Regions from separate parts of the Rhizobium sp. 01N447_2 genome, predicted to be linked through region 3. Evidence: riboswitches for the same ligand, from Rfam matches in the RefSeq annotation. Region 3 holds a riboswitch; each other region holds the start of a gene.
What was found. A riboswitch is a leader RNA that binds a small molecule or an ion and turns the genes downstream of it on or off. The one in region 3 is predicted to bind cobalamin.

Region 1 (8,039 bases), on a different contig from region 3:
ATCAACGTGCCCTGCTGGTCTCCTGATGGCAAAGAATTCGCCTATGTCCGCTATTTTCCGGCCGACTAAACGCGGGTCCGGCACCGCTCGCGGGCGGATGTCGCCAGGTCTTCCAGCACGGCGACCGACATATCCCAGTCGATGCAGCCATCGGTGATGGACTGGCCGTAGACCAGCGGCTTGCCGGGAACGAGGTCCTGGCGGCCGGCGACGAGGTTGCTTTCGATCATCATGCCCTTGATGTCGCCGTTTCCGGCGGCAATCTGCGCGGCCACGGATCTGACGACGAGCGGCTGGTTCATCGGGTCCTTGCCGCTATTGGCATGGCTGGCATCGATGAGGATGCGTGGGGCGACGCCGAGCCTGACGGCTTCGACGGTAACCGCTTCGACGTCGGCCGCTTCATAGTTCGGCCGCTTGCCGCCGCGCAGGATGATGTGGCAATCCTCATTGCCTGTCGTCGAGGCGATTGCCGCCTGTCCGTCCTTCGTCACCGCCGGGAAGTGATGCGGCTGCGAGGCGGCGAGGATGGCGTCGAGCGCGACGCGCACGCCGCCGTCGGTGCCGTTTTTGAAGCCGATCGGGCAGGAGAGGCCGGAGGCGAGCTGCCGGTGGATCTGGCTTTCGGTCGTGCGTGCGCCGATCGCACCCCAACTGACGAGATCGGCAATATATTGCGGCGTGATCGTGTCGAGGAATTCGCAGCCGGCCGGAAGGCCCATGGCATTGATATCGAGCAGCAGGCGTCTCGCAATCCTCAACCCTTCCTCGATGCGGTAGCTGCCGTCGAGATGCGGGTCGTTGATGAGGCCCTTCCAGCCGACGGTCGTGCGGGGCTTTTCGAAGTAGACGCGCATGACGATCTCGAGATCGCCGGCGAAGCGGCGGCGCTGTTCCGCCAGCCGTTCGGCATATTCGCGGGCGGCGACGGGATCGTGGATGGAGCAGGGGCCGATGACGACGATCAGCCGGTCGTCTTCGCCCCGGAGAATTTTGTGGACCGCATTGCGGTTGCTGGTCACGGTCTTGCTGACATCAGCATTGCGGGGAATTTCCGCGATGATATCGGCGGGTTTGGTCAGCGGGGTGATTTCGACAATACGCAGATCATCAATGGTATCAGACACGGTATGGCTCCTGTTTGGTCATACCCGCGCGGAACAAAAAAGCCGCCAGGTAGACTAGCGGCTATTCGGGTTGTCGTCGCGTCGAATTCAGTTACGCATGGACCCGCATCCGCTGAGAGTAGCGGTACCAATAAAATCGCGAGGCGTAGATTGATGTGATCGACATGAGGCGTATGTAGTGTCACAGCCACGCGTTGTCACGTAGAATTTGCAGCCTGAAGATCCGGCGCTCCCCGAGATGGCAACGGCTTCTGCGGAAGGTACACCCCCGGCGAGGCAAGAAGCACGTCGCACTCGATCTCGTGCATGCGACGCGCTCTAGGCTTTGTTTAAACCTGTCGCCCTAAAGATGCTTCCGGGCGACGGTCATTCGCACTGTTGTAGAAAACGCAGTTCCTGAGATCACAGGGCGTCGACGTTCACGCCGACGGTGATGGCGCCGATCGGCGTTCCCGCGTCGTCTGATATCGTGACGCTTGCCTGCGACTGCAGCGTCTGGGTCGATTCATCCTTTTCGATCTCATCGACGAAGACGGCGTCCTTGCCGGCGCCGAAGGACTTCTGGAACTTGGCCTCGTCGCCCTGCCAGTAATCCGATGTGGTGTCGCTTTGACCGACATTCAGGCCTTTTGCATCCATGACGAAGATTTCCGTGATCTTGCCGCCGGAAGCCTCCTTCTTTCCCTGAAGGAATTTCGACAGTGCGCTGTTGAGCACGTCGTCGATCATCGAGTGGTCGGAGCCATCGACTTCGGCACGCCATTTCTTGTCGAGGGCGTCGACATCAGCCGCACTGAGATTGGCGTTGGCAGCGTTCTGCGCCTTGATAGCCTCGATGATGGCGGGGTCGTTAAGCCAGGGCTTTACATCGCTTGTCACGTAGTCGGAGATCGGGGCAAGCTTGGCATCCTGCGCCATGGATACGCCCATGGGCATGGCAAATGCGGTGCAGGCCAAAAGAAATGCGGGCACGATTTTCTTCATAAGCGTTTCCTTCCTGATTATAGGTTGCTGAGAACTAAGGCTTATCGGATGCAGACGACGTCAGAACTCCTCCCAGGCACCGGGAGCAGCGGCAACGGCGGCACTTCCTGCATGACGCTGCGCGAAGGCTCTGGGCTCGGGACGAGCTTGGCGGGCGGCTTGAACGGGTTTGGGCTGGCTGGCGGTAGACGCACCGACGACGAACCTGCCGGCCGAGTCCTGCAGAAGGCGTCCTTGCGACAGCAGTTCGTGGCAGGCCGCGTTGGTTTCCTCGACCATTGCCGCGTTCTGCTGTGTCGTCTGATCCATCTGGTTGATCGCGCTGTTGATTTCCTGCAGGCCCGTCGCCTGTTCGCGATAGGATTGGACGATGGAAGCGATGCTATCGCTGATGCGGTTGATCTGCTCCTCGATCTTCAGCAGGGCGTCACCGGTTTCGTTCACCAGCCCGACGCCCGCGGCAACTTCCTGGCCGGATACGTTGATCAGGTTCTTGATTTCCTTTGCGGCATTTGCCGACCGCTGGGCGAGTTCACGCACTTCCTGCGCAACGACCGCAAAACCCTTGCCGGCCTCGCCGGCGCGCGCCGCCTCGACGCCGGCATTCAGCGCCAGCAGGTTCGTCTGGAAGGCAATCTCGTCGATGACGCCGATGATGCGGCCGATCTGGCTCGACGAGGTTTGGATCCGGTCCATCGCCCCGATCGCATCGCGCACCACCGTCGCCGAGACATGGGCGCTCCGCTTCGTCTCCTCGACCAGCTGCCCGGCATTTTCAGCCCGTTGCGACGATGTCCTGACCGTCGTGGTCACCTCATCCAGTGCGGCGGCGGTCTCTTCCAATGCGGCTGCCTGTTGCTCGGTCCGTCTTGCGAGCTGATCCGCGGAGGTCGCCAGCTCGCTCGAGCCGGTTTCGACAGCCACGGAGGCGGTCTTGATCTCTGTCAGAGCGGCTGCGACCGCATCGACCATGTTGTTGAAATCCTGCCGCAACTTATCGAATTCAGGACCGACATCGGCCAGATGTATCGAAAAGTCGCCCGCGGCGAGCTGTTCCAAGGCATTTTCAAGAGCGTGCATCACCAGCCGCTGCGTGTTGCTGGCCTCTTCCGTCAACATTGCGTTGCGCGCCCGCTCGGCGTCGAGCGAAGCACTCTGCTCGGCGGCGGCCTGCTCTCTTTCGACCTTGGCAATCGCCTCGTGGCGGAAAACTTCCAGGGCCCGCGCCAGAAAGCCGATTTCATCGCCGTTTTCCCTGTAGGTGACGGGTGAGACCAGATCGCCTTTCTGCAGCGCGCTGATCCGTTCGCTGATCACCCTGATGGGCCGGCCGACCAGGCTGCGCATGGCGAGAAGGAAGGCAACGACGGCCATGGCGGTGATCGCGGACTGCGTGAGCAGCGAAATGAGAACTTTCTGCCTGACTTCGGAAGCGATTTTTTCGACGGACCAGTTCGTGACGATGTAACCGGTGGCCTTGCCCGACTTATCCAGCGGGAGCGGCGCGATGATCGTCACGACGCCGGCAGATATTCTACCGTCATCGATGGTGGTCTTTTCCGGTTTCGCGCTGAGGCTCTTCGCCAGATCGGCTGGTGCGGGCAACCCACTAACGCCATCGCGCGCCCAGGTATCGACGGCGGCAGGTTCAGCGTTGAATGCGGCAAACTGCACGAGATCGAGCGAGGGGTCGTCGCGATAGAGCGAATAAGCCTCTCGAACGGCGTTCGCCTTCCCCCATTTCACGCCGCCCGCTGCCAGAGATGCAAATTGCTCGGCATCCTTGGACCAGTTCGCCTTGGCGCCATCGATCAAGGCCCGGGTTTCGTACATCCAGGTATAGGTGGCGAAAGCGGAAATGCCGCAGAGGTTCACGGCAACGATAATCGCCGCCAGCTTGGCGGTCAGAGGCATCGTCTTCAAAAATTGGAACATTCCGCGGCGGCCTAGAATTGCGGCTCAGTCGGACATGTTCCCGACTGGCGTATCAATACGGGCATCGACGCTGACGATCACATCACGAGCCCTCATGCCCATGTCCGAATTGCGACCCAAAACGCGCAAACGCAGTGTGTATTTGATGTGTGAATAAATCATAAAGTAGAATGGGGTGCTGGGGTACACGCGGGTCATTTCACCCTGGCGTCTGCCGGCGCCGAGTCTTGCGAACCGGCGGGTGAGGAATGCTTCCATCGCGCCAGGCAGATCTGTCTCGATCAGCTATTTTCCGCCACGGCCTCTTCGGGCTCGGCGTGCCGGCGCTTGCGGCCACGCGCCGTCAGTTCCGCCCCGGCATCGCGCGGCAGGCGCAGGAAGGTGATACAGGCCAGCGCCGAAATCGCCGAGACGCTGAAGAAGGCGACGTGGAAATCCGAGACCAGCAGCCTGCCGTCGTGAAAGCTGCTCGAAATTTCGAGGATGCCGCCGGCGATCGCCACACCCATCGCCATGGAGATACGCTGGGCAACGGCATTGATCGCGGTTGCCTGGCTGCTGTCGGCGTCGTCGACATCGCCGAAGGCCATGGCGTTGACGCCCGAGAAAGCCATGGAGCGGAACAGGCCGCCGATCAGCAGGCAGGCCATGATCAGGAACAGCGGCGTCTCGGCGGTGAAAAGGCCGTTGATGCCGAGGAAGATCGCCGCCAGCAAAGTGGTGATTGATATGACGGTGCGGAAGCCGAACGCCTTGAAGGTGCGCGAGGCGGCGAATTTCGAGCCCATGGAGCCGAGCGCGCTGACGAAGGTGACCGAGCCCGATTGCAGCGGCGTCAGGCCGAAGCCGAGCTGCAGCATCAATGGCATCAGGAAGGGCAGGGCGCCGAGCCCCATGCGGAAATTCGAGGCGCCGAGGATCGCCGCCCGGAACATCGGGTAACGGAACATCTTCGGGTCGAGAAGCGGATTGGGTGCGCGGCGGGCATGCAGGAGATAGAGGAGGCCGGCAAGGATGCCGATTGCAACCGTGGCATAACCGTAGATGACGGGCACGGCCGGCAGGCTGATCACCGACAGGCCGAAGACGAAGCCGGAGAAGCCTATGCCGCAAAGGCAGAAGCCGGGGAAGTCCATCGGCCGCGGACTGCGCGGCTCGACCGCCGGCAGGAAACGGGTGACGAGGATGATGCCGAGCACGCCGATCGGGACGTTGATCCAGAAGATCCAGTGCCAGGTGAGGTAGGTGGTGAGGAAACCGCCGATCGGCGGACCCATGATCGGGCCGATCAGGGCGGGGATGGTGAGCCAGGCCATGGCATCGACGAGTTCGTGGCGCGGTGTTCCCCGGACCAGCAGCAAGCGGCTGACCGGCGTCATCATCGAGCCGCCGGCGCCCTGAATCAGGCGCGAGACGACGAAGGCTGTGATCGAGTTGGAAAAGGCGCAGGCGATCGAGCCGATCATGAAAACGAAGATCGCCATGCGGAAAATGTTGCGCGCGCCGAAACGATCGGACATCCAGCCGCTGATCGGGATGAAGATCGCCAGCGCCACGAGATAACTCGTGACGGCAAGCTTCAGCGCGATCGGCGAGGTACCGATATCGGCGGCGATTGCCGGCAGGCTGGTGGCGATCACGGTGGAATCCATCTGTTCCATGAACAGGGCGACCGCAAGGATCATGGGCGTGAGGCGGGGCACGGGCAACCGAAATGCAAAGAGAAAAAGTGCGGCGCCATGGGCGTCGGTCAGGATCGGTTTGTTTCTAAGGCAGCAATGCGCCTCTGTCCATGAAATCGATGTCGCATGCAGCGTATCGGCGGCGTCATGCGGGCCGCCTTGCCGCAGCCGCGCTTTCCTGAAATAGATGCGCCGTCAGGTGCCCGCCGGTAAGGCGGGAGAATCGGGAATCCGGTGCAAAGCCGGAACGTGCCCAACGCTGTAAGGCCGACGTTTGCCGCTTCATCACGCCACTGGCTTCTTGCCGGGAAGGCTGCGGCAGACGGATGACGCCCAGTCAGAAGACCGGCCTGGCAAGATAGACCGATCCGCGCGGACGGCGGGGCGGTTGCGTTGTTGGGGATTTGACGATGCGACCCTTTGATGAGGATGCCCTTTCGGTGGCGTCCGGTTTTTCTTTGGCCGAACGCGAGGCCGTCTATCATGCGATCATGACGCGGCGGGACGTCCGCAGCCAGTTCCTGCCCGATCCCTTGCCGGACGAACTTGTGCAGCGGCTGCTGACGGCCGCCCACCACGCGCCCTCAGTCGGCTTCATGCAGCCGTGGAATTTCATTCTGGTGAAAAGCGCAACCGTGCAGGCGCGCGTCCGGGATGCTTTTGCGAGGGCCAATGAGGAGGCGGCGCTGATGTTCGAAGGCGAACGGCGGCAGGCCTACCGCTCGCTCAAGCTCGAAGGCATTGTCGAGGCGCCGCTCGGCATATGCGTGACCTGCGATCCCACGCGCAGTGGCAGCGTAGTGTTGGGGCGCACGCACAATCCGAGGATGGATAGCTATTCCACAGTCTGCGCCATCCAGAACCTCTGGCTTGCGGCGCGGGCGGAAGGGGTCGGCATCGGCTGGGTCAGCATCTTTCATGAAGGCGACCTGAAGAGCATTCTCGGCATACCCGAGCATATCGAGGTGGTCGCCTGGCTCTGTGCCGGTTTCGTCGATCGGCTCTATGACGAGCCGGAACTCTCCGTCAAAGGCTGGCGGCAGCGGCTGCCGCTCGATGAACTCGTCTTTCATGATGGATGGGGACGGAGCGAGCCCTAAATCAAGCGCGTCGCATCGAAGATGCATGTCGTAGTCCCAAAACCGCTGCGCAGTTTTGGGTGGCATGATTTGATATCACTGCTGTTGTGGCTGCGGGCCCGGCGTTGCCGGATTGGCGAGGTCGATCGAGCCCTGATCGCCGGCCAGAAACTGCGGGCCGACCTGACGGACGCGGTTCTGCGTGGGATCGTAGGGGCGCTCGGGAACGGATGGTTGCGGCGCGGCGGCATCCTTCGCCGGGGGATTGGTGCGGATGGTGGTGATGGAGCCCTGCTGCGGCGGTTCGCTCACCGCCTGCTTGGAGCGCATCTCCTCATAATAGGCGGTGAGATTGCAGGCGCAGGAGGATTTTTCCCCGGGCGTGCGGTTCTTGTAGGCAAAGGCATTTTTCATGGCGCTGTAGGGCGTGCCCGTTGCGACCGAGATCATGTTCGAGGCTTCGGTGCTCGTCACGTCACGATAGAATAGTTCGGTCTCGATGCCCGGGCACATCTTGGCGCAGGTCTGGGCGTCGCGGCCGAAATCGACCGACGTGGCGTTCGAGCTGATCGGGAAGAAGCCGCCGTCGCAGCTGCGCACGCACATGGTGCTGACCGGAGATAGCATCTCGGCCCGCGGCACGCCGTAACGCGGATCGACCTCGTCACCGCCGCCGAGCGGAATGAAGGTATCGGTGCGCATCGCCTGTTCCTCGACGCTCGGAGCCGGTTCGTTGGCGCTGCGATCGCTCGGGGCATAGAAGTTTTCGCTGTTGCAGCCATTGCGGTCGAGAGCGGCAATCAGTTCGCGCCGCGCGCCGTCATCGGCGCCGTTCTGGCCGGCCAGCTCGTCGCGGCGGTCCTGGAGATAGCGGATGTTGTCGATCATGCGGGCTTCGGACTGCGAGAGCTCGGCGCAATAATCGGCATTCTCGCCGCCGATGACGACCATGCTGCCCGAGGTGCAGCCGTTGCCGCGCAGCTCGTTGCGGACCTTGCGCAGCTCGAGGTTCTGCTCGGCCATGGCGCTGGCATATTGGCGCACTTCCGGGCCGTTGTTATTGCCGATCGACCGCGGCAGGTCGGCCAAGCGACCGCGCAGATCCTCACAGATAGTAGTTGTCTGCGCCGCGGCGGGCGCTGCGAAGGCAAGGAGGAGGGCAAGAGACAGGTTTCGGCGTTTCACGGCGTCGTCCCGGAATGAGCAAAGAATCGATCGGTCGATTGCGGCCT
Region 2 (8,039 bases), on a different contig from region 3:
GCCGAACGTGTCGTTCACGGCTTTGAATCGGTCCAGGTCGAGAAGCGCGACTGCCGAGCGCTCGGCTGAATTCTGCGTCTCGGCCAGGCACTCGTCGAACCTGATCGCGAACAAGGCGCGATTGGGAAGGTCGGTCAGCACATCATGCAAGGCAAGCTGTCTTGCATGCAGCTCGCTTTTCTTCAACTCGCCGAGACTGCTTCGCAGGCGCACCAGCAAGACCGAGAACAGGATCGCGATCACCATGGCGGCTATCGAAAGCGCCGGCATCAATCGGCCGATCACCCTCGAACCTGGAAGATCGGGCCGCCAGACGATGAAGCCGATCGGTTCGCCATTTGCCGTGGCGTCGATCTGGAACGCAACCTCGTTTTCGTCTGCATCGGCCGTGCGCGCGAAGCGCGCGCCGTTGAGGCCCTGTTGCCGGCTCAATTCGTCCAGCGCCGCACCATCGATAAACCGCACGACGATCAGGAACTGCCGCATCGTCTGCCGTTGCCGCTCATCAGCTTCGTTGATGGCGACGACGCCGACGATCGTCGGCCGACCTTCCAGCCGCATCAGATTGGCCAACGCAGTGTTGGAGCGCCCTGGGCTTGCAAGGCGGCTTTCCATCGAGGACGGCGTTCTTTCGTTGGAAACCGCGCCTTGTCTTACCCCAAGGCGGGCATCGTGAAGGAGAGGCAAAAAGAGAGGCTTCATCCAGCGATAACGCTTTTCCGTTTGGGCGTCCGCCAGCATCAGCAGTTGCGCCTTCTCGTCGACGACGAAGGCCTGATCGTAGCCGAAGGCGGACATTGCGGTCTGGCTGATCGCGCTCCCGGCGGCCGCTGTCAGAACCGCATCGAGACTGGAGGAACCTCCGCTTGACCGGGCAGCCGGATAAACACGGGTGAGGTAGCCGTTGCCGAACTGGCCGATGACATGCGCGACTTGATCGACCTGTTCCCGCAGGCGGGCATTCACAAGCTGGCGCTGTCGATCAAGGGCGGCAGCGTCGCTCTCGGTTCCCGCCCACAGTGCCGAAAGCACGACCAGTCCGATCGCTCCAAGGCCGCTGACGGCAATCAGAAACAGAATCCTCCCCGAAGCGATCCAGGATTGCTGAAACGTGCTGGAGCTGGAAGGAAGAACGATCTGCAAGCCTAGACCCCTGAACACCACGACACGGGCGCATTGGTCGACGCTAACAAAGAAGCGTTCACGTAGAATTAAAAGCTGCGGCGCACTATGGGGCGAGATCGAATACGCCCCAAGGAGCTCCCGACGATGTTGCGCAGATCCCTTCACACTATAGTGCGCGGAGCCCTGATGACGGGCGCGGTGGGAATCCTTCTCGCCGCTGCCTTGCCGCTCCAGCTGGCTGCGCAAGATCGCATGCCGATGAGAATTGCCGTCGAAGGTGCATTTCCGCCCTTCAACTATCTCGATGCAAATAACAATCTTCAGGGCTTCGACATCGATATTGCCAATGCGCTGTGCGAGGTTGGCAAGTTCGAATGCCAATTTATCATCGAGAAGTGGGACGACATCATCCCCGATCTCGTTGCCGACAAATACGACGCGATCATCTCATCCATGTCGATGAGCCTTGAGCGGCGTCAAAAGGTTGCTTTTACCGAAAAATATTACAACAGCCCGTCGGTGTTCATCGCCCGGAAGGATTCGTCGATCAGTGACGTCAGCCCAGCCGCCCTCAGCGACAAAATTCTTGGGGTGACGTCGTCGACAGCGCAGGAATCCTATGCCAACCATCTTTATCCGGACATGAAGAAGACGGTTTTTCGCTCTTCGCCGGAATTATACAAGGGGCTGGCGGATGGGAGTGTCGACATTATCCTCGAGGATAAACTCGCCATCTACGACTGGATTGCCAACACCAAGGCCGGAAGCTGCTGCGAGTTCAAGGGGCCGGATCTGGTCGACATCACATATTTTGGCGAAGGCGCCGGGATCGCGCTGCGCCTGGATGACAAGGAGCGTCTGACGCGCCTGAACGAAGCGCTGAAGAGCATCAAGGCGGACGGGACCTATGACATGATCAACGCCAAATATTTCCCGTTCAGCATCCAGTAATTCACCGGCCGATTTTCGAGAATGCGGGACGGTCGGGCTGTTGCCCGACCATCCCTGTCTTCGGTCGTGAGCGCTACGCGGCTTTCGCGACCTCTCCGTGCGGATCGAGGATATATTTTGTCGCTGCTCCATGGTCGAAGCTCTCATATCCAGCGGCGGCATCGTCGAGCGGGATGACCTTGGCGTTGACGATATCGGCAATCGGCAGCCGGTCGTGGAGGATCGCCTGCATGAGCTGGCGATTATATTTGATCACCGGTGTCTGGCCGGTGTGGAAGGACTGCGCCTTGGCCCATCCGAGGCCGAAGCGGAGCGACAGATTGCCGTGCTTGGCAGCGTTGTCGACGGCGCCCGGATCCTCGGTAACGTAGAGGCCGGGAATGCCGATCGAACCCGCGGCACGGGTAATCTCCATCATCTGATTGAGCACGATCGCCGGCTGTTCCCCGCCGGAATGGCCGCGTGCCTCGAAGCCGACCGCATCGATGGCGCTGTCCACCTCGTTGATGCCGACGACCTGCGCAATCATGTCGCCGAGACGGTCGCTCTTCGACAGGTCGATCGGCTCGAAACCGACCTTCGCCGCATGCGCCAGACGGTCCTTGTTGAAATCACCGATCATCACGACAGCGGCGCCGAGAATGCGAGCCGAAGCCGCAGCCGCAAGGCCGACGGGGCCGGCGCCTGCCACGTAGACGGTCGAGCCGACGCCAACGCCTGCCCGCACCGCGCCATGAAAGCCCGTGGGCAGAATGTCGGAGAGCATGGTGAGATCCCGGATCTTCGCCATTGCCTTGTCCCGATCGGGGATCTTCARCAGGTTGAAATCTGCGTAGGGAATGGTGACATAGCGCGCCTGTCCGCCGATCCAGCCACCCATGTCGACATAACCGTAAGCGCCACCGGCGCGGGCCGGGTTTACCGTCAGGCAGACACCGGTATCTTGAGACTTGCAGCAGCGGCAGCGGCCGCAGGCGACATTGAAAGGCACCGAGACGATATCGCCGATTTCGAGCATCTCGACGTCGATGCCTTTCTCGATGATCTCGCCGGTGATTTCATGACCGAGGATGAGGCCCGGCATCGCTGTCGTGCGGCCGCGGACCATGTGCTGATCGGAGCCGCAGATATTGGTCGAGATCACCTTAAGGATCACGCCGTGTTCGATGCGGCGGCCGTCGGGCGCTTCCAGCTTCGGGTCGTCGATGTCGCGAACTTCGACCTTGCCCGGCCGGAGATAGACGACGCCTCTATTTTTGCTCATGGATTCCTCCCACTTGTTTGAAAGCCTCGATCTGCAACCGATGCAGTCGATGGCGACTTCCCTCCGGCCTGCCTCCTCTGCAGCCCGGTGTCCACAACACGAGGATACCGCCGCACCGGGCGATATTCGAATTTTCAAAACGGACAGATTGGATGCAGAAGTGAAGTGAACGCCACGGTTTTTGCCTGTCGTTCCGCTCGTGACCGTCTGCCGCAATCCGTCGATCTGCTGCGTAAGAGCTGGTTTCCGGCTCCAGAATCTCCTTCCGATCCATCTCGATATCTTTCCGGATGTCTATCCGGCGATTTCCTTGAGGATTTCAGTTCTTCTACCGCTGCGGGGCAGCGCCGGCGTCGGGCCGGCTTCCCAATGGTCCATTTCGCCAGTTTGCGAGATAGCGCCTTGAACACTACAAACAAACCATGCCTGACGGAAAACAGCGATCAAGAAAACGACATGGGTGCAACTCAAAGACGACAGTCGCAAAGTCGCAATAGCGCTGCGTAGCGGAAATAATTGATCCCGCGAATACGGCGGTTTTCCGGTTCGTCCCGGAAGATTTAATCGCCGCCTAAAGACTTTAGCCGCGAGGGGCGCCGGCTGCGGTTGAAGTCGACGGCCGTGTGCCAGAGCACGGCGCCGAGGATGATCGCGCCGCCGAAAAAGGTGGCGACGGGCGGCTGTTCGGAAAACAGCAGCCACACCCAGAAGGGCGTGAGCACAATTTCCATCGTGCCGATCAGCGCCGCCTCGGCCGGCGGCATCCGCTTGGCCCCGGCAAGGAAGAGCACCAGCGCGAGAGAGAAATTGGTCGCACCGAAGGCGGCGAGAACGACCCAGTTGTGCAGGTCGAGCGAGCCGACTGAACCGAACGGGGCAAAGATGGCCAGCGTCAGGAAAGCGCTGACGACGGTCGGAGGCAGGCTCGGCACGCCGGGATTGATGCGCGGAATGATGATGACGAGCGCGAAGGACGCCGTCATGCCGAGCGCCAGCAGATCTCCCACACCAGTGCCGCCGCCGATCGACGAGGCGACGATGACCGCGACGCCGAAGAGCGAGATGCCGCCGGCAATCAACGTCCGCCTSGAGACCCTCTCCTTGAGGATGACCCAGCCGAGCATGGCCGCGATGAAGGGCGCGGTCGCATAGATCATCGTCACATTGGCGACGGTGGTCATGTAAAGCGCCCCGATGAAGCATACCTGACTGAAGGTCTGGCATGCGATCATGGCAAGACCTGTGGGATGGAAGACGGATCGCCATTGCCGCCGTGAGATGCCCCCTTCGAGGAAAAGGCAGGGGATCAGCAGGAACAGGCCACCGAACAATGATCGCCAGGCGATCGCCGTCCATACGTCGGTCGTCAGGAGTCGCGAATAGACGCCGCTCGCGCTCCAGGCAAGTGTCGCGGCAATGATGAGAAGCACACCCTTCTCGTGCTCGCTGCCTGCGAGGCGTCTGGCCGGATTTTCAATTGTCACGCAGATATTCTCAAAGAAGGAAGTCGAACGCGGCTTATTTGTGCGTCAAGAATTGACATCAGGCAAACGAATAGTAGAGATAGCTGTCATCGAGTTTTTTAATGGCTTCCCCATGCACGAGCCGATTGAGAGCGACCTGCTCAGAACCTTCCTGGTCGTTGCCGAGACTTCCAATTTCTCCGCGGCCGCCCAGCGCATCGGGCGGACGCAATCGGCCGTCAGCAGCCAGATCAAGAGGCTCGAGGAGACGATCGGCGAGACTCTCTTCGAGCGGGGCGCCCGCGGCGTGCTGCTCACGCGCCCGGGCATACAGCTCGTGCCCTACGCCCGCCGGATCATCGATCTCTTAAGCGAGGCCGCCGCGACGATCCGCAGCAAGCCGCTGGATGGGCCTGTGCGCATCGGAATTCCCGAGGAATACAGCCAGACGGTGTTGCCGGCGGCGCTCGCGGCTTTCGCCGTTCGCCACCCGGCCGTCGAGGTTACCGTGTCCTGCGACTATACAGTCCGCAACCTCGCCGCCCTCGAGCGGGACGAACTCGATCTGGCCGTCGTTTTCGACTGGAGCGATGAGACCAAAGGCGAGGTCATCTGCATCGATCCGACAGTCTGGGTCACATCCATGGTCCATCGGTTGCACGACATCGATCCCCTGCCCATTGCGACCTATCGCAACTCCACCTGGTCACGTGATTATGCGCTCCGGTCGCTGGAGCAGATCGGCCGCAACTACCGGATCGCATTCATTGCCGATACGGGCTCTGGGCTGAAGAACGCCGTGATCGCAGGCCTTGCCGTCACAACGCTGTGCCGCAGCAACATTCCGCCCGGCTGCCGGGAGCTGACTGCCGAAGACGGTTTTCCGCCGGTCGATTCCTCCAAGGTCGTGCTCCGTCGGAGCACTTACCGTTCCAGCGAGGCTGTGCGCGAACTTGCCGATATGGTGCGGGAAGCGTTCCAGCCTATGCCGGCGCTTCCGATGGTGTGATGCGGCGGCGCAAACGCCGCCGGGTCTCCGACGGGCTCTCGGAAAAACTCGCCCGGTAGCTTCTCGCAAAGGCAGAGGCTGAGTTGAAGCCGGTCGCTGCCGCGATGTCGGCGAAGGAGGCTGTCGTCTCGATCACCTTGCGGCGCGCCGCGTTCAGGCGCAGCGCGAGATAATGCACATGCGGCGGCGCGCCGATGCTCTGCTGGAAGAGATCCTGCAGATGCCGGGCGCTGACGCCTACCCTGCGGGCCAGCCGCGCGAGGACTAGAGGCTGCTCGACATGCTCCTCCATCAGCCGCACCGCCTGCGTCACGCGGGGATCATGCAGGCGCAACCCCGCCGAGGCTGCGGAAAGCTGCTCGTCCGCATGGAAGGAGGGCTGCTCGTAACGGAACAGCCGGCTGACTTCGAGCGCCAGCGAATAACCCTGCCTTCGTCTTATCACCTCAAGCATCAGGTCCACGGTCGGAAGCGAACCGGAGGTCGTCAGCCGCTTGGCATCGATGACGAAACGATCCTTGACGGCCCGCACCTCGGGATAGGCGAGCGCAAAATCCTCGTAATCCTCCCAGTGAACGGTCGCCGGCAACCCGTCGAGCAGGCTTGCCTCGGCCAGCAGCCATGTGCCGGATTCGATGCCCGCAATCATCGTGCGGTAGCGAGCGGCCTGCGAGAGCTGCATCTTCAGCGCCGGTGTCGCGCTGCGGCGCCAGTTGTAACTCGCAAGCACGAAGAGCGGCGCTTCGTCCCTGGTCGCCTGGAAAACCCCGTTAGCGGGTATCGCGATATCGCTGGTGGTCGGAACCGGCGCTCCGTCCGGCGTGAGCAGCCGCCAGCGATAAAGCTCGCTGCCGGAGATGCGGTTGGCGCCGCGCAGCGGCTCGATGACCGACGCGATCAGGATCAGGTTCGCATCCGGCAGGATAAGAAGATCGATATCGAGCCGCTCCGTCGATCGTTCCAGCAAGGCCACCTCCTCGGATTTCCGATAATGTATCAATTGCCTCCAAAAATGCAAAGCATCGCCGCCGATCCTGTCGCGTAATGCAGACAAGACGAGGGAGAACAAAAACATGCCTCTTGCCATGAACCGCGATGTTTTCATCACCTGTGCCGTCACCGGCGCCGGCGACACGGTGTCCAGATCCAGCCACGTGCCGATCACTCCCAAGCAGATCGCCGAGTCCGCCATCGATGCGGCAAAGGCCGGTGCCGCGGTCGTTCACTGCCATGTTCGCGATCCGGAAACGGGTTCCGCCAGCCGCCGTAACGATCTCTACAGGGAAGTCACCGACCGCATCCGCTCGGCCGATGTCGACGTCGTCCTCAATCTCACCGCCGGCATGGGCGGGGATCTGATCTTCGGGGATGTCGAAAGCCCCCTTCCCCTTAACCCCAAGGGCACGGATATGGCCGGCGCCACCGAGCGCGTCAGCCATGTCGCCGAATGCCTGCCCGAAATCTGCACGCTCGACTGCGGCACGATGAATTTCAACCTCGGCGACTATGTCATGACCAACACGCCGGCCATGCTGCGGGCGATGGCGAAGAAGATGACGGACCTCGGCGTGCGGCCGGAGATCGAGGCCTTCGACACCGGCCATCTCTGGTTTGCCAAGCAGCTTGCCGAGGAAGGCCTGATCGAAGATCCGGTGCTGATCCAGCTCTGTATGGGCATTCCATGGGGTGCGCCCGACGATCTCAATACCTTCATGGCAATGGTCAACAACGTGCCTCAGAGCTGGACTTTTTCGGCCTTTTCGATCGGCCGCAATGCCATGGCCTATCCAGCGGCAGCCGTTCTGGCGGGCAGCAACGTGCGCGTCGGCCTGGAGGACAACCTCTTCGTCGGCAAGGGCCAGCTCGCCACCAATGCTGAGCTCGTCGAAAAGGCCGTGCAGGTGGTCGAGGGCATGGGTGCGCGGATCATCGGTCCGGAAGACGTTCGCAAGAAACTCAAACTGACGAAGCGCTGAGGGCTGCATGACAGGGATCAACAAGGCGGCATGCATCGGCGGCGGCGTCATCGGCGGCGGATGGATCGCGCGTTTCCTGCTGGCCGGGATCGACGTCGATGTGTTCGACCCGCATCCGGAGGCGAGCCGCATCGTCGGCGAAGTCATCGCCAATGCCGAAAAAGCCTATGCCATGCTGACCGGCGCACCCCTGCCGCCGCGCGGCAGGCTCACCTTCTGCGAGACGCTGGAAGAGGCTGTCGCCGGCGCCG
Region 3 (8,039 bases):
AGCGTAGCCCAGGCCTGGTTTCGCGATCTCGACGTCCTGGTCGTCAGCCCCAAGCCGCCATCAAGCGGAATGCTGACGGATTGGGATCAGGTGGATAACTGCCTTCAACTGGCTGCCGGCGGACCGGAGGTCGCATTGAAGATCGTCGTCTTCGACGATGCCGACTACGAATTCGCCCAGTGCGCGGGTCAGCGCTATCCCCAAATTCCCTTGTTCCTTCAGCCCGGCAATCATACGCCGCCGCCTCCCGATGACGATGACGCGCGCATTGATATCGACGGCGTGATGGATCGGATGCACTGGCTTGTCGCAAAAGTAACAGCCGACCAATGGTTTGCAGCCCGTGTGCTACCTCAACTGCATGTGCTGCTTTGGGGAAACAAGCGGGGAGTATAAGTGTCTAGCGCTCCGGAAAGGCGAAAACATCGACCGGCTCGCCGAGCCCGCGCAGTGGGAAGGTGCCGAGGCTGTCCATGTCTTTCGCGCAGCCCGCCATTTCGACGAAGGCCCGCGACAAGAGCACCGGACGCTTGACCTCCTTGGTCAGGGTTTCCAGCCGCGAGGCAACATTGACCGCCGGACCGATGACGGTGAAATCCAGCCGCCGGCGCGAGCCGATATTGCCGTACATGACGTCGCCGACATGCACCCCGACGCCGTAGCGCAGCGGTTCGCGTCCGTTGCCCGCATACTGCTGGTTCAATTGCGCCATCAACGCCTGCCCTTCGCGGATCGCCTGCAGCAGATCGAGGCAGGCGGTTTCCTTGGCTAACGGGAAGATCGCCAGCAATCCGTCGCCCATGAACTTCAGGATTTCTCCGCCATACCGTTCGATCGGATCCGACATGGCGTCGAAATAATCGTTGAGCAGATGGATGACATCGTCACGCGGCCAGAGATCGGAGATCGCCGTAAAGTCGCGCAGGTCGCAGATCATGATTGCCGCACCGACAGTCGCGCCGCTGCCGCGCGTCGTGACGCCCGACAGAATCTGTTCGCTCGCATGCGGTCCGACATAGGTCTGCAGCAGCGTACGCGCCATGATGTTCTTCAGCCGGATTTCGCTGACGAGGGTCAGGGCCGGCAGCAGATCGCGCAGGAAATTGACATGCTCGCTGGTAAAACCGCCCGGCCGGCTGGTCGAAAATGTCGCGACATGCCGTTTGCCGAAAGTATGCTCGAGCGGCCAGGCGATATACTCCGTGAGGCCGTCATCGCGCAGTTCCTGATAGAATGAATCCTCGTCGCTGTCGGCTGTGCCTTCCAGATGTCTACGCACCTCCTCCGAACCCTGATGGATCGCGTTGACGGGACTCTTCAGGAACTCCGGCGTGTTTTCGACACCATAGGCAAATGTGTTGATCTTCGCCTCTGCCAGGCCTTCCTTCCAGAGGATGCGGGCGCCTATCCATTGCGGATGGTTCGTCCTGAAATGCAATGTCGCCCGCGCCACCGGCACCCCTGCCGCCAGCAGCTTCTCGCACATTTCCACCAGGATATTGTCGATGAACCGCTCACCGCGCGTCTCGTTCACCAGCCAGTCGAGAATCCGTCTTCTGCGGATCGGCCAGACGCCTTCGCCCGCCTCGACGACAGTCCCGGCCTTGTTCGAAATGGATTGCATCAAAAACTCCCGCTACGCCACATCATTGGCGAGGACCGAATTTATTTCCGCTGAATGTGGGCGATGAGAGAGCAAATGATAAGAGGCAGACGGCGATCAAGCCTCAGAAATCCCAGTCCTCGTCCTCGGTCGCCACCGCCTTGCCGATGACATAGGAGGAACCGGAGCCGGAGAAGAAGTCGTGGTTCTCGTCGGCATTCGGCGAAAGCGCCGACAGGATCGCCGGATTGACCTTGCAGGCCTCAGCCGGGAACAGCGCCTCGTAGCCAAGGTTCATCAGCGCCTTATTGGCATTGTAATGCAGGAATTTCTTGACGTCCTCGGTCAGCCCGACGCCGTCATAGAGCGCTTCGGTATATTTCGCCTCGTTGTCGTAGAGTTCGAGCAGCAGTTCGAAGGCGAAATCCTTGATCTCCTGCTTCCGTTCCTCGCTGAGCCGCTCCAGCTCGCGCTGGAACTTGTAGCCGATATAATAGCCGTGCACCGCCTCGTCGCGGATGATCAGCCGGATCATGTCGGCCGTGTTGGTCAGCTTGGCCCGGCTCGACCAGTACATCGGCAGGTAGAAGCCGGAATAGAACAGGAAGCTTTCGAGAAAAACGCTCGCAACCTTCTTCTTCAACGGATCGCCGGAGCGATACTGCTCCATGATCAGCGCCGATTTCCGCTGCAGGAATTCGTTCTCCTCCGACCAGCGATAGGCATCGTCGACATCGGGCGTCGAGCACAGCGTCGAGAAGATCGACGAATAGGAGCGCGCATGCACCGCCTCCATGAAGGAGACGTTGGAAAGCACCGCCTCCTCATGCGGCGTTACCGCATCCTCCATCAGCCGGATGGAACCGACGCCGTTCTGGATCGTGTCGAGCAGCGTCAATCCAGTGAAAACGCGGATAGTCAGCTGCTGCTCGGCCGGCGTCAGCGTTGCCCAGGAGGGAATGTCGTTGGAAAGCGGCACTTTTTCCGGCAGCCAGAAATTGCCGGTGAGCCGGTTCCAGACTTCGAGATCCTTGTCGTCCTCGATGCGGTTCCAGTTGATGGCGCGCACGCGGCTGACCGGCTTCAATTGCATGTTCATTGTGTTCCCTCTTGAGAAATGTGTCCGGATTTGCCCCTCATCCGCCTGCCGGCACCTTCTCCCCGCCAGCGGGGCGAAGGGGATATGCCGCACCCTTTTCTGTCTTTATTGCCGGTTCGTGTGGCAAGTCCCCTCTCCCCGTCAAAACGGGGAGAGGGTTAGGGTGAGGGGCAAATGCTCCGGAGCGAAATATCAAATTACAGCGTACAAGACACGCAGCCCTGCACCTCGGTGCCGGACAGCGCCATCTGGCGAAGGCGGATGTAGTAGATCGTCTTGATGCCCTTCTTCCAGGCATGGATCTGCGCCTTGTTGATGTCGCGCGTCGTTGCCGTGTCGCGGAAGAACAAGGTCAGTGACAGGCCCTGGTCGACATGCTGGGTCGCCGCCGCATAGGTGTCGATGATCTTCTCCGGTCCGATCTCGTAGGCATCCTGATAATAGTCGAGATTGTCGTTGGTCATGAACGGCGCCGGATAATAGACGCGGCCGATCTTGCCTTCCTTGCGGATCTCGATCTTCGAGACGATCGGATGGATCGAGGAGGTCGAGTGATTGATATAAGAGATCGACCCTGTCGGCGGCACTGCTTGCAGGTTCTGGTTATAGAGGCCGGAGGCCATCACCGCCTTCTTCAACGCCACCCAATCTTCCTGCGTCGGAATGTGAATGCCTGACGTCTCGAACAGCGCCTTGACCCTCTCCGTCGCCGGCTCCCAGAGCCGGTCGGTATATTTGTCGAAATAGTCGCCGGAGGCATATTTCGAGTTCTCAAAGCCCTTGAAGCTCGCGCCGCGTTCGACCGCCAAAAGATTCGAGGCGCGGATCGCGTGGTAGGTCACCGTGTAGAAATAGATGTTGGTGAAATCGACGCCTTCCTCGGAGCCATAGAAGATGCGTTCGCGGGCGAGGTAGCCGTGCAGATTCATCTGGCCGAGGCCGATCGCATGGCTCTCGTCATTGCCCTTCTCGATCGAAGGGACTGAGGAGATGTGGCTCATGTCGGAAACAGCACTCAACGCCCGGATCGAGGTCTCGATCGTCTTGCCGAAATCGACCGAATCCATCGCTGCCGCGATGTTCAGCGAGCCGAGATTACAGGAGATGTCCTTGCCGAGATGTTTGTAGGAGAGGTCGTCGTTATATTCGCTCGCCTCACTCACCTGCAGGATTTCCGAGCATAGATTGCTCATCGAAATACGTCCGGCGATCGGGTTTGCCCGGTTCACCGTGTCCTCGAACATGATGTAGGGATAGCCGCTCTCGAACTGGATTTCGGCAAGCACCTGGAAGAATTCGCGTGCCTTGATCTTCTTCTTGGAGATGCGGGCGTCGTCAGCCATCTCGCGGTACTTTTCCGTCACGGAAATCTCGGTGAAGGGCACGCCATAGACGCGCTCCACGTCATAGGGCGAGAACAGGTACATGTCCTCGTTGTTCCTCGCGAGTTCGAAGGTGATATCGGGCACGACGACGCCGAGCGACAGCGTCTTGATGCGGATCTTCTCGTCGGCATTTTCGCGCTTGGTGTCGAGAAAGCGCATGATGTCGGGGTGATGGGCATTGAGATAGACGGCCCCCGCGCCCTGCCGTGCGCCGAGCTGGTTGGCATAGGAAAAACTGTCTTCGAGCAGCTTCATGACAGGGATGATGCCCGAGGACTGGTTCTCGATATGCTTGATCGGCGCGCCTGCCTCGCGGATATTCGTCAGCGACAGCGCCACGCCGCCGCCGCGCTTCGACAATTGCAGCGCCGAATTGATCGACCGGCCGATCGATTCCATATTGTCCTCGACGCGCAGCAGAAAGCAGGAAACCAGTTCGCCGCGCTGCTTCTTACCGGCATTGAGGAAGGTCGGCGTCGCCGGCTGGAAGCGGCCGGAAATGATCTCGTCGACCATGTCGCGGGCAAGGCTCTCGTCGCCGCGCGCCAAGGCCAGGGCCACCATGCAGATGCGGTCCTCATAGCGCTCGAGATAGCGCTTTCCGTCGAAGGTCTTCAGCGTATAGCTGGTGTAATATTTGAAGGCGCCGAGGAAGGTCGGGAAACGGAACTTCTTGGCATAGGCCTGGTCGAACAGATCCCGCACGAAATTGAAGGAATACTGGTCGAGAACCTCCTGCTCGTAATAGCCCTCGGTCACGAGGTAATCGAGCTTTTCCCGGAGATTGTGAAAGAACACCGTGTTCTGGTTCACATGCTGCAGGAAATACTGCTTGGCCGCCATTCGATCCTTGTCGAGCTGGATCCGCCCCTGATCGTCATAGAGGTTCAGCATCGCATTCAGCGCGTGGTAGTCGAGCGTTTCCGCCGCTTTCAAAGGGCGTTCGCCGGCGGGATGAGCAAAAGTGTTATGCGGTTTTGCGCCCGCATCCCGCGTCAGAGTTGTTCCCGTGTCCAAAACCGTTCCATTCCGTGTTTGACGTTGGCGACATCCGCTTCTGTGCCCAGCAGTTCGAACCTGTAGAGGTAAGGCACCTGGCACTTCTTTGAGATCACGTCGCCGGCGAGCCCGTATGTTTCGCCGAAATTGCTGTTGCCCGCGGCAATCACGCCGCGGATGTGTCCTCGGTTTTCCGTATCGTTGAGGAAACGGATCACCTGCTTGGGAACGGCGCCCTTGCCGCCGTCGCCGCTATAGGTCGGCACGATCAGCACGAAGGGTTCGCTGATATGGAACGCGTCTGCGCCATTTGGCGGAATGCGCGCCGCGCGCAGTCCGAGCTTGGCGACGAACCGATGGGTGTTCTCGGACCGGCTGGAATAATAGACGATCAGAGCCATCGCCTTTCCTCAGGAAAGTGCGCTGATCATGTCGGGACGGAAGCCGGCCCAATGCTGCTCGCCGGCGATGACGACGGGCGCCTGCATGTAGCCGAGGCTGCGGACCCGATCGAGCGCTTCGGCATTCTGCGAAATATCGACGATGTCATAATCGACGCCCAACCGGTCGAGGGCGCGGTAGGTGGCAGTGCATTGGACGCAGGCAGGCTTGCTGTAGACTGTGATGGTCATGATATTCCTCGTGACGACGCGATTGGGACGCAGGACATCGATCGGAAATCTCGCGATATCCGTCGAAAACACTCTGTATTTTGCAGCGATGCGGCTCGTTCAGCCGCTGGGCGTGATCCGCCCTCTACCTCTAGCGGGTGACGGCCTGAACTGAGATACTGACATGACTTCACCCCGAAGTGGCTCAATGCGAAGGTTTCGGGGGCGGAGGCTCGGGCCTGCGAAACGCGATGCGGAGATTCCCCGCAGCCATGCAACGCGACCTTCCGGACACCCCGCCCGTGGACGTTTCGTTCGAGGCAGGTCTCCTGGCTCACGGGTCAAAGCACCCTGCCCCAGCCTTCCCGGAGCATCATGCTCCAGTGACCTGAAATCGGACAGTTGCTCGCCGCTTACAGTTGCGGGGGCAGCTCCGGCATTGCCGCGCCATGATGGCGAAACGCACCGTATTCCCGTCTTAGCCGCCGATCCTCACGAATCGACGGAACCTCGAACACTAGATATGGTACGCGAATCGCTGATGACGTCAACAAGTTGTTGTGGCAGCGCAGCAACGGCGGCAGCGAATCGCCGTGACTGTGTATGATGTGGATAACGAAGCTTTAACGGAAAAGCGCTGTGGAGAGCCCGTTCATAAAAGGAGCCGGCAAAAGCCGGCTCCTCGAGATGTTGCGGAGATTTAAGCGCCCTTCCCCGACCCCACGGCTCGCAACGCCCGCGCGGCGGCGACCATGTTGACGAGTGCCGGACGCACCTCTTCCCATTTGCGGGTCTTCAGGCCGCAATCCGGATTGACCCACAACCGCCCATCCGAAAGCCGCCCGCGGGCAAGCTGCATGAGCTCAGTCATCTCACCGACCTCCGGAACGCGCGGCGAATGGATGTCGTAAACGCCGGGACCGATCTCGTTCGGATATTTGTAGCTTCGGAAGGCTTCCAGCAGCTCCATCTTCGAACGTGAGGTCTCAATGGAGATGACGTCGGCATCCATCGCGGCGATGGCGCCGATGATTTGGTTGAACTCCGAATAGCACATATGCGTGTGGATCTGCGTCTCATCGGCAACGCCGGTCGAGCACAGGTGAAAGCTTTCCACCGCCCAGTCCAGATAGGTCTTCCAATCGGCCTTTCGCAGCGGCAGGCCTTCGCGAAGTGCCGCCTCATCGATCTGGATCATTGCCGCGCCTGCCTTTTCGAGATCGGTCACCTCGTCGCGAATCGCCAGCGCTATCTGCCGGCTGACATCGGCGCGCGCAAGATCGTCACGGACGAAGGACCAGTTGAGGATCGTCACTGGTCCCGTCAGCATGCCCTTCACCGGCTTTTCCGTCAGCGACTGCGCATAACGCCACCATTCGACCGTCATCGGCTTCGGGCGTGAGACATCGCCGAAGATGATCGGCGGGCGGACATAGCGTGAACCGTAGCTCTGCACCCAGGCATGCTGCGTGAAAGCAAATCCGGAAAGCTGCTCGCCGAAATACTGCACCATGTCGTTACGCTCGAACTCGCCGTGAACGAGCACATCGAGGCCGATCTCCTCCTGCCAACGGATCGCCGACTCAGTCTCCTTTCTGAGGAAGGCCTCGTAGTCGGCGCCGCTCATCGCACCCTTTGCATAGGCGGCGCGCGACTTGCGCACTTCCGATGTTTGCGGAAATGAGCCGATCGTCGTCGTCGGGAAGAGCGGCAGTCGCAATCGGTCGTCCTGAAGCGCTTTGCGCGCGAGGAATGCGCGACCCCGGCGTTTCATCCTCCCGTCGATGCCTGCCACTCGCGCCGCAACTCTGGCATCATGAACCCTCGAGGAAGAGGCGCGGGCAGCGACGGCGCGCAAAGAAGCTTCAAGGGCACCGATAACGCCGCTCCGGTCCAAGGCACCGCTGCCGAGCACGGCAAGCTCGTCCAGCTTCTGCGTCGCAAAGGCGAGCCATGTTTTCAACTCGCCGTCGAGCCCTGCTTCCAGCTCGAGGTCGATCGGCACGTGAAGGAGGGAGCAGGACGGCGCGATTTGAAGTCGATGCTCACCTAATCTGGAAACCAGTGGCACGATCCTGTTCAGGATGGCGTTGAGATCGGCCCGCCAGATGTTGCGTCCGTCGATGACGCCGAGCGACAGCACGAGACTATCAGGCGCCCTTTCCAGGAGAAACTCGACCTGCTGCGGCCCGCGCACCAGATCGACGTGAAGGCCTGCGACCGGCAACTCAAGTGCCGCCGGAAGATTGTCGCCCATATCGCCGAAATAACCGGCGAGCATGATCTTGAGATCCGGCACTACTTCGCCGAGTGCCCGATAGGTCTGGCTGAGCGCGGCGCGC
Region 4 (5,748 bases), on a different contig from region 3:
TGGTGAAATCGCTGCCGGCGAGTAACCTTGCGATCAGGGTGGAGACAAGGGCGGAGACGACGACAGGCGTCAGCGAGACGATCGTATAGGTGCCGATGATCAGCTCGAAGGCATAGAAAGCACCGGTCAGCGGCGCGTTAAAGGCGGCGGCGATGGCGCCCGCCGCGCCGCAGCCAACGAGGGTGCGCAGGTCCGAGCGGCGAAGCTGCAGCTTCAGGCCGAATTTCGAGGCGAGGCCGGCGGCAAGCTGGGTATAGCCGGCCTCCAGGCCGACCGAGGCGCCGAAACCGTTGGAGATCAGGTTCTGCACGGCAACGATGATGCTGTCGGTCAGAGACAGGCGGCCGCCATGCAGCGCATTGGCCTCGATCGGGTCGACCATCGGCTTCTTGCGCCGTTTCGCCAGCACGAAAAGCAGCAGGCCGAGCAGGGCGCCGCCGATGACGGGGGCGGTGAGCAGCAGCATCTTGCTCTCGATCTCGGACGAGCTCAGTCGTTCGCTGTCGGCAATGCCGAAGACCAACTGATGCAGCTCATTGGAGACGTAGCTCATGCCGGTGACGGCGAGACCCGAGATGATGCCGACGACGGCGCCCGCCAGCGACAGGCCAACCTCGCTACGGCGGGTCAGCGCCCGCAGGCGTCCCGGATCGAAGAAAACACGCAGCGCGCGGAAACGGCGCCGATCCAATTTCATAAGCATGGCAAGACAACTAGGCAGGGAGAGGCCCGGTCAAGGGCGAAGGCGCAGTCCGCTTGCGACGCAATTGCGGCGAAAACCCGGCGGGCGGGATAAATATTTGTGACGTAAGTCTCTGATAAATGACGATGTTTTAGGTAGAGTAAGTCGTGTTGGAGCAGGCATACCGGCCGGCCGTCAATTGGTCGACCGCCAAGGCCGGTTGACTTCACCCCTGCGCTTGCCTAACCATCCCGATAACGGATGGTCGACTGACCATCCTGACATAACGGATGGTTCCGGATCGGTGTTACGCCCTTCCGGATGAAAAGGGAATGTGACGGGGCGGACCCAAGCCGGGCGCCTTCATCACAGCCGACCCCGCGACTGTAGAGCGGTCAGGGTCTTCCATCCGGCATCAAGCCCTTCCGGCTCGGAGCCTGCAATCGTGCGGGCGGGCTGGACAGGCGATATGCCGGAAAAGCCACTGGATATGCATGGTGATCAACCGGGGTCGGACGCCTCTCAAGTCTACGAATCGTCCACCTTTTCACTGATGCGGCCGGGAAGGCGAGGATGATCCGCTGGCACGATCAGGGCGACCGGTTTCCGGTCTGCCCCGATCGCGGCCGATAACTGCGAGCCAGGAGACCTGCCATGCGTGCCGGGCGAGAAGCCCACACCTGGGCACTATGCCCGTTGCCAGCACGGAGGTTGTCTTGGCTGAACGATTGAATTCGGCGCGGCCTGGTGCGGCGCGACGGGGAGGTGCTTTCCTCTCCTCCCTCATTCCTGTGCTTGTCACAGGAATCCAGTGTGCCCAAGTCCTTGGGTACGGAAAACTGTGGGTCTTTCGTTGTTGCGCTTCACTTGCGCTCAGCACATTCGCGGCTTTGCCGCTCATCCCCTCAACCGTCTGCCGCCACCTTCTCCCCGCTGGGGAGAAGCGGTATGCCGCAACGGCTCGGTCTTTCTCATCCCGCAGAGGTCAGAGAGACGACCTTGGACTAAGGCTTGCTCGCTCTTCTCCCCAGCGGGGAGAAGGTGGCCCGAAGGGTCGGATGAGGGGGGCCACACGGCGTGCCCTATCTGATCAGCGGACCGTTTGCACATGATCGCCGCCGCCTCCAACACCGTCTTCATCCTCGGCGGCGCACGCTCCGGCAAATCCCGTTTCGCCGAAGACCTCGTAACGGCGACTGGGCTTGATCGCCACTACCTTGCCACGGGGCGGGCATGGGATGAGGAGATGCAGGCGCGCATCTCTCAGCACAAGACCGATCGCGGTCCGTCCTGGACGACGCATGAAGAGCCGCTCGACCTCGTCGGCAAGCTTACCGCCATCGACCGCAAGGAGCGCATCGTCCTCATCGACTGCCTGACGCTCTGGGTCACCAATCTGATGATGGAGGAGCGGAACATGGCGGCGGAATTTGCCGTTCTTGCCAATTTCCTGCCCGCCGCGAAGGCGCGGCTCGTTTTCGTTTCCAACGAGGTCGGCCTCGGCATCGTGCCCGACAATCGCATGGCGCGGGATTTTCGCGATCATGCCGGCCGGCTGCACCAATCGATAGCGGCGAAGGCCGCCGAAGTTTATTTCATCGCGGCAGGCCTGTCGCTGAAAATGAAGGGTTAAGTCCATGAACCAGCAGAAGATTCCCGCAACCGTCATCACCGGATTCCTCGGCGCCGGCAAGACGACGATGATCCGCAACCTGCTCACCAATGCCGGCGGCAAGAAGATCGCGTTGATCATCAACGAATTCGGCGATCTCGGCGTCGACGGCGACGTGCTGAAGGGCTGCGGTGCGGAGAATTGCACCGAGGACGACATCATCGAACTCACCAACGGCTGCATTTGCTGCACTGTTGCGGATGATTTCATTCCGACGATGACGAAGCTGCTCGAGCGCGAGCAGCGGCCCGACCATATCGTCATCGAGACTTCTGGCCTTGCTTTGCCGCAGCCGCTGGTCGCCGCCTTCAACTGGCCCGACATTCGCACCCAGGTGACCGTCGACGGCGTCATCACGGTGGTCGATAGCGCTGCCGTTGCCGCCGGCCGCTTCGCCGACGACCATGATGCGGTCGATGCGCGCCGCGCCGAAGATGAATCGCTCGATCACGAAAGCCCGATCGAGGAGCTGTTCGAGGATCAGCTGACCTGCGCCGACCTCATCGTGCTCAACAAGACAGACCTGATCGATGCTGCCGGGCTTATCAGGGTGCGAGACGAGGTCGCCTCCCGCACGGTGCGCAAGCCCATGATGATCGAGGCGAGGAACGGCGAGGTGTCGGCCGGCATCCTGCTCGGCCTCGGCATCGGCACGGAGGACGATGTCGCCAATCGCAAGTCGCATCACGAGCTGGAGCATGAAGACGGTGCGCCGCACGACCATGACGAATTCGACAGCTTCGTCGTCGATCTCGGACCCATTGCCGATCCCGCCGGCTTCGTCGAAGCGCTGAAGGGTATCATTGCTGCCCATGACGTGCTGCGCCTCAAGGGTTTCGTCGACGTCTCGGGCAAGCCGATGCGCCTGCAGCTCCAGGCCGTCGGCAGCCGTATCGACCATTATTTCGACCGTGCGTGGGGCGCGAGCGAAAAGCGCGCCACGCGCCTTGTCGTCATCGGCCTGCACGAAATGGATCAGGACACGGTGAGGGCGGCGATCGAAGCGCTGGCGTAACCCGATGCATCTGCTTCTGGCTCAACAGGGAACGATCAGCGACGGCGAGGAGGCAATCGACCTCGGGCAGACGCCGGGCGATATCCTGTTCCTGTCGGCTGCCGACAGCGAGCTTGCTGCGATCGCGGCCGCCCATCGCGATCGCGGGGCGGGGCCTTCGCTCCGGCTCGCCAGCTTGATGAGCCTGAAGCATCCGATGTCGGTCGATACCTATGTCGAGCGCACGGCGCGGCATGCGAAGCTGATTATCGTCCGCGCACTCGGCGGCGCCAGCTATTTCCACTACGCGCTGGAAGCGCTGCATGCGGCGGCTGCCCGCGCCGGTGCGCTGATCGCCGTGCTGCCGGGCGATGCCAGGCCGGATGCGGGGCTGGTGCCTTTCTCCAATGTTGATCTCGACGATCTCAACGCGCTCTGGGCCTATCTGATCGAGGGCGGCGATGCCAACGCGCAGGCTTTTCTCGACCATGCCGGGGCGATGCTGTCGGGAGCCGAGAAGCCGGCGCCCGCGGTGCCTTTGATGAAGGCAGGTATTTGGTGGCCGGGGCGGGGGCTGATCGGGGTCGAGGAGTGGCGGCGGGTTACCGATTCCCTCTTCTCCCCAGCGGGGAGAAGATGCCCGGCAGGGCAGATGAGGGGGGCGAGCGACGGAGGGAGCGAGCAGCAGGATTGGGACGCCAGAGTTTGTCGAGTCACCCCCTCATCCGACCCTTCGGGCCACCGACCAGGGTTGAGCCACGGGTCTCAACCCGTCCTTCGGACCCCCGCTGGGGAGAAGAGGGAGCAAGCCGAGAAGCCGACAGTCGCCATTTCCTTCTACCGCGCCCTCGTCCAAAGCGGCGAGACCGGGCCGATCGAAGCTCTCATCGAGGCGCTGACGTTACTCGGCCTCCGCCCGCTGCCGGTCTTTGCCTATAGTCTCAAGGATCCTGTCTCCACCGGCATTCTCGAAAGCGTATTTTCGGCGTTGAAACCCGACGTTGTCATCAACACGACGGGCTTTGCGGTCTCGGCACCGGGTGCGGACCGGCAGCCGACGGTGCTGGAGGCGAATGAGGCGATCGTGCTGCAGGCGATCCTGTCGGCCTCGTCGAGGGAGGTATGGGCAGCTTCCTCGCAAGGCTTGTCTGCACGCGATCTCGGCATGAACGTGGCACTGCCTGAAGTCGATGGCCGGGTGCTGGCGCGGGCGGTCTCCTTCAAGACGGCGGCGCGCTACGATGCGCTGGTCGAGACGAATATCGTCGCCAGCCAGGCCGATGCCGGCCGGGTGCGCTATACGGCGGAGCTGGCCGCCAATTGGGCGCGGCTGCGGAAGACTTCCGCCGGCGACCGACGCATCGCGCTCGTCATGGCAAATTATCCGAACCGGGACGGTCGGCTCGGCAACGGCGTCGGCTTGGATACGCCGGCCGGCACCATCGAGGTGCTGAAGGCTATGCGATCGGCGGGGTATCCGGTCGCCGAGATTCCCGCCGACGGCGATGCGCTGATCCGGCATCTGATGGAAGGGCCGACCAATTCCGGTTCCGACGGAAAGATCATACGCGAGACGCTTTCCCTGAGTCTGTACAACAGCTTCCTGGAATCTCTTCCCAATAAGATTCAGGATGAGGTGAGGGCCCGCTGGGGCGATCCCGAAGATGATCCGTATTTTCGCGAAGGCGTCTTCGCCCTGTCTTTTGCGCGCTTCGGCGAAATGCTCGTCGGCATCCAGCCAGCACGCGGTTACAATATCGATCCGAAAGAGAGTTATCATTCGCCGGATCTCGTGCCGCCGCACGGTTATCTCGCCTTCTACGCTTTCCTGCGCCGCGAATTCGGCGCCCATGCCGTCATCCATATGGGCAAGCACGGCAATCTCGAATGGCTGCCGGGCAAGGCGCTGGCGCTGTCGGAAAGCTGCTATCCCGAGGCGATCCTCGGGCCGCTGCCGCATCTCTATCCCTTCATCGTCAACGATCCGGGCGAGGGCACGCAGGCCAAGCGCCGCAGTGCAGCCGTCATCATCGATCACCTGACGCCGCCGCTGACGCGGGCCGAGAGCTACGGGCCACTCAAGGATCTGGAGGCGCTGGTCGACGAATATTACGAAGCATCCGGCGGCGATCCCCGCCGCATCCGGCTGCTCAGCCGCCAAATCCTTGAGCTCGTCGCCGATATCGGCCTCGACCGGGATGCGGGCATTGCCAAGGGCGAAAGCGAGGGCGAGGCGCTGAAGAAGCTCGACGCCTATCTCTGCGACCTCAAAGAAATGCAGATCCGCGATGGGTTGCATGTGTTCGGTGTGTCGCCCGAAGGACGGCTCTTGACGGACCTGACCGTGGCGCTGGCGCGGGTGCCGCGCGGGCTTGGCGAGGGTGGGGATGCGAGTTTGCA

Region 1: linked by a shared signal. The riboswitch ahead of bluB (5,6-dimethylbenzimidazole synthase) and the one ahead of nrdH (glutaredoxin-like protein NrdH) in region 3 are both predicted to bind cobalamin.
Region 2: linked by a shared signal. The riboswitch ahead of fdhA (formaldehyde dehydrogenase, glutathione-independent) and the one ahead of nrdH (glutaredoxin-like protein NrdH) in region 3 are both predicted to bind cobalamin.
Region 4: linked by a shared signal. The riboswitch ahead of cobU (bifunctional adenosylcobinamide kinase/adenosylcobinamide-phosphate guanylyltransferase) and the one ahead of nrdH (glutaredoxin-like protein NrdH) in region 3 are both predicted to bind cobalamin.

The regions. Positions count from the first base shown of each region.
Region 1 is NZ_JBFTQY010000022.1:11,966-20,004, reverse strand. It holds gene AC1ECN_RS17435 (TolB family protein) at 1-69, shown strand, start outside; gene AC1ECN_RS17430 (3-deoxy-7-phosphoheptulonate synthase) at 66-1,127, opposite strand; gene AC1ECN_RS17425 (hypothetical protein) at 1,530-2,111, opposite strand; gene AC1ECN_RS17420 (HAMP domain-containing methyl-accepting chemotaxis protein) at 2,172-4,046, opposite strand; gene AC1ECN_RS17415 (DHA2 family efflux MFS transporter permease subunit) at 4,328-5,731, opposite strand; cobalamin riboswitch at 5,909-6,096, shown strand; gene bluB (5,6-dimethylbenzimidazole synthase) at 6,139-6,828, shown strand; gene AC1ECN_RS17405 (DUF2865 domain-containing protein) at 6,904-7,992, opposite strand.
Region 2 is NZ_JBFTQY010000017.1:92,956-100,994, forward strand. It holds gene AC1ECN_RS14040 (putative bifunctional diguanylate cyclase/phosphodiesterase) at 1-1,164, opposite strand, end outside; gene AC1ECN_RS14045 (transporter substrate-binding domain-containing protein) at 1,270-2,076, shown strand; gene fdhA (formaldehyde dehydrogenase, glutathione-independent) at 2,150-3,340, opposite strand; cobalamin riboswitch at 3,560-3,760, opposite strand; gene AC1ECN_RS14055 (DMT family transporter) at 3,901-4,824, opposite strand; gene AC1ECN_RS14060 (LysR substrate-binding domain-containing protein) at 4,937-5,812, shown strand; gene AC1ECN_RS14065 (GlxA family transcriptional regulator) at 5,787-6,887, opposite strand; gene bcoG (3-dehydrocarnitine:acetyl-CoA trimethylamine transferase BcoG) at 6,886-7,788, shown strand; gene AC1ECN_RS14075 (carnitine 3-dehydrogenase) at 7,796-8,039, shown strand, end outside.
Region 3 is NZ_JBFTQY010000069.1:3,033-11,071, forward strand. It holds gene queE (7-carboxy-7-deazaguanine synthase QueE) at 1-396, shown strand, start outside; gene AC1ECN_RS30890 (adenylate/guanylate cyclase domain-containing protein) at 401-1,624, opposite strand; gene nrdF (class 1b ribonucleoside-diphosphate reductase subunit beta) at 1,728-2,702, opposite strand; gene nrdE (class 1b ribonucleoside-diphosphate reductase subunit alpha) at 2,900-5,104, opposite strand; gene nrdI (class Ib ribonucleoside-diphosphate reductase assembly flavoprotein NrdI) at 5,083-5,487, opposite strand; gene nrdH (glutaredoxin-like protein NrdH) at 5,497-5,718, opposite strand; cobalamin riboswitch at 6,000-6,225, opposite strand; gene metE (5-methyltetrahydropteroyltriglutamate--homocysteine S-methyltransferase) at 6,398-8,039, opposite strand, start outside.
Region 4 is NZ_JBFTQY010000018.1:348-6,095, reverse strand. It holds gene AC1ECN_RS14750 (chloride channel protein) at 1-703, opposite strand, end outside; cobalamin riboswitch at 957-1,353, shown strand; gene cobU (bifunctional adenosylcobinamide kinase/adenosylcobinamide-phosphate guanylyltransferase) at 1,791-2,315, shown strand; gene cobW (cobalamin biosynthesis protein CobW) at 2,320-3,369, shown strand; partial or broken gene AC1ECN_RS14735 (cobaltochelatase subunit CobN) at 3,374-5,748, shown strand, end outside.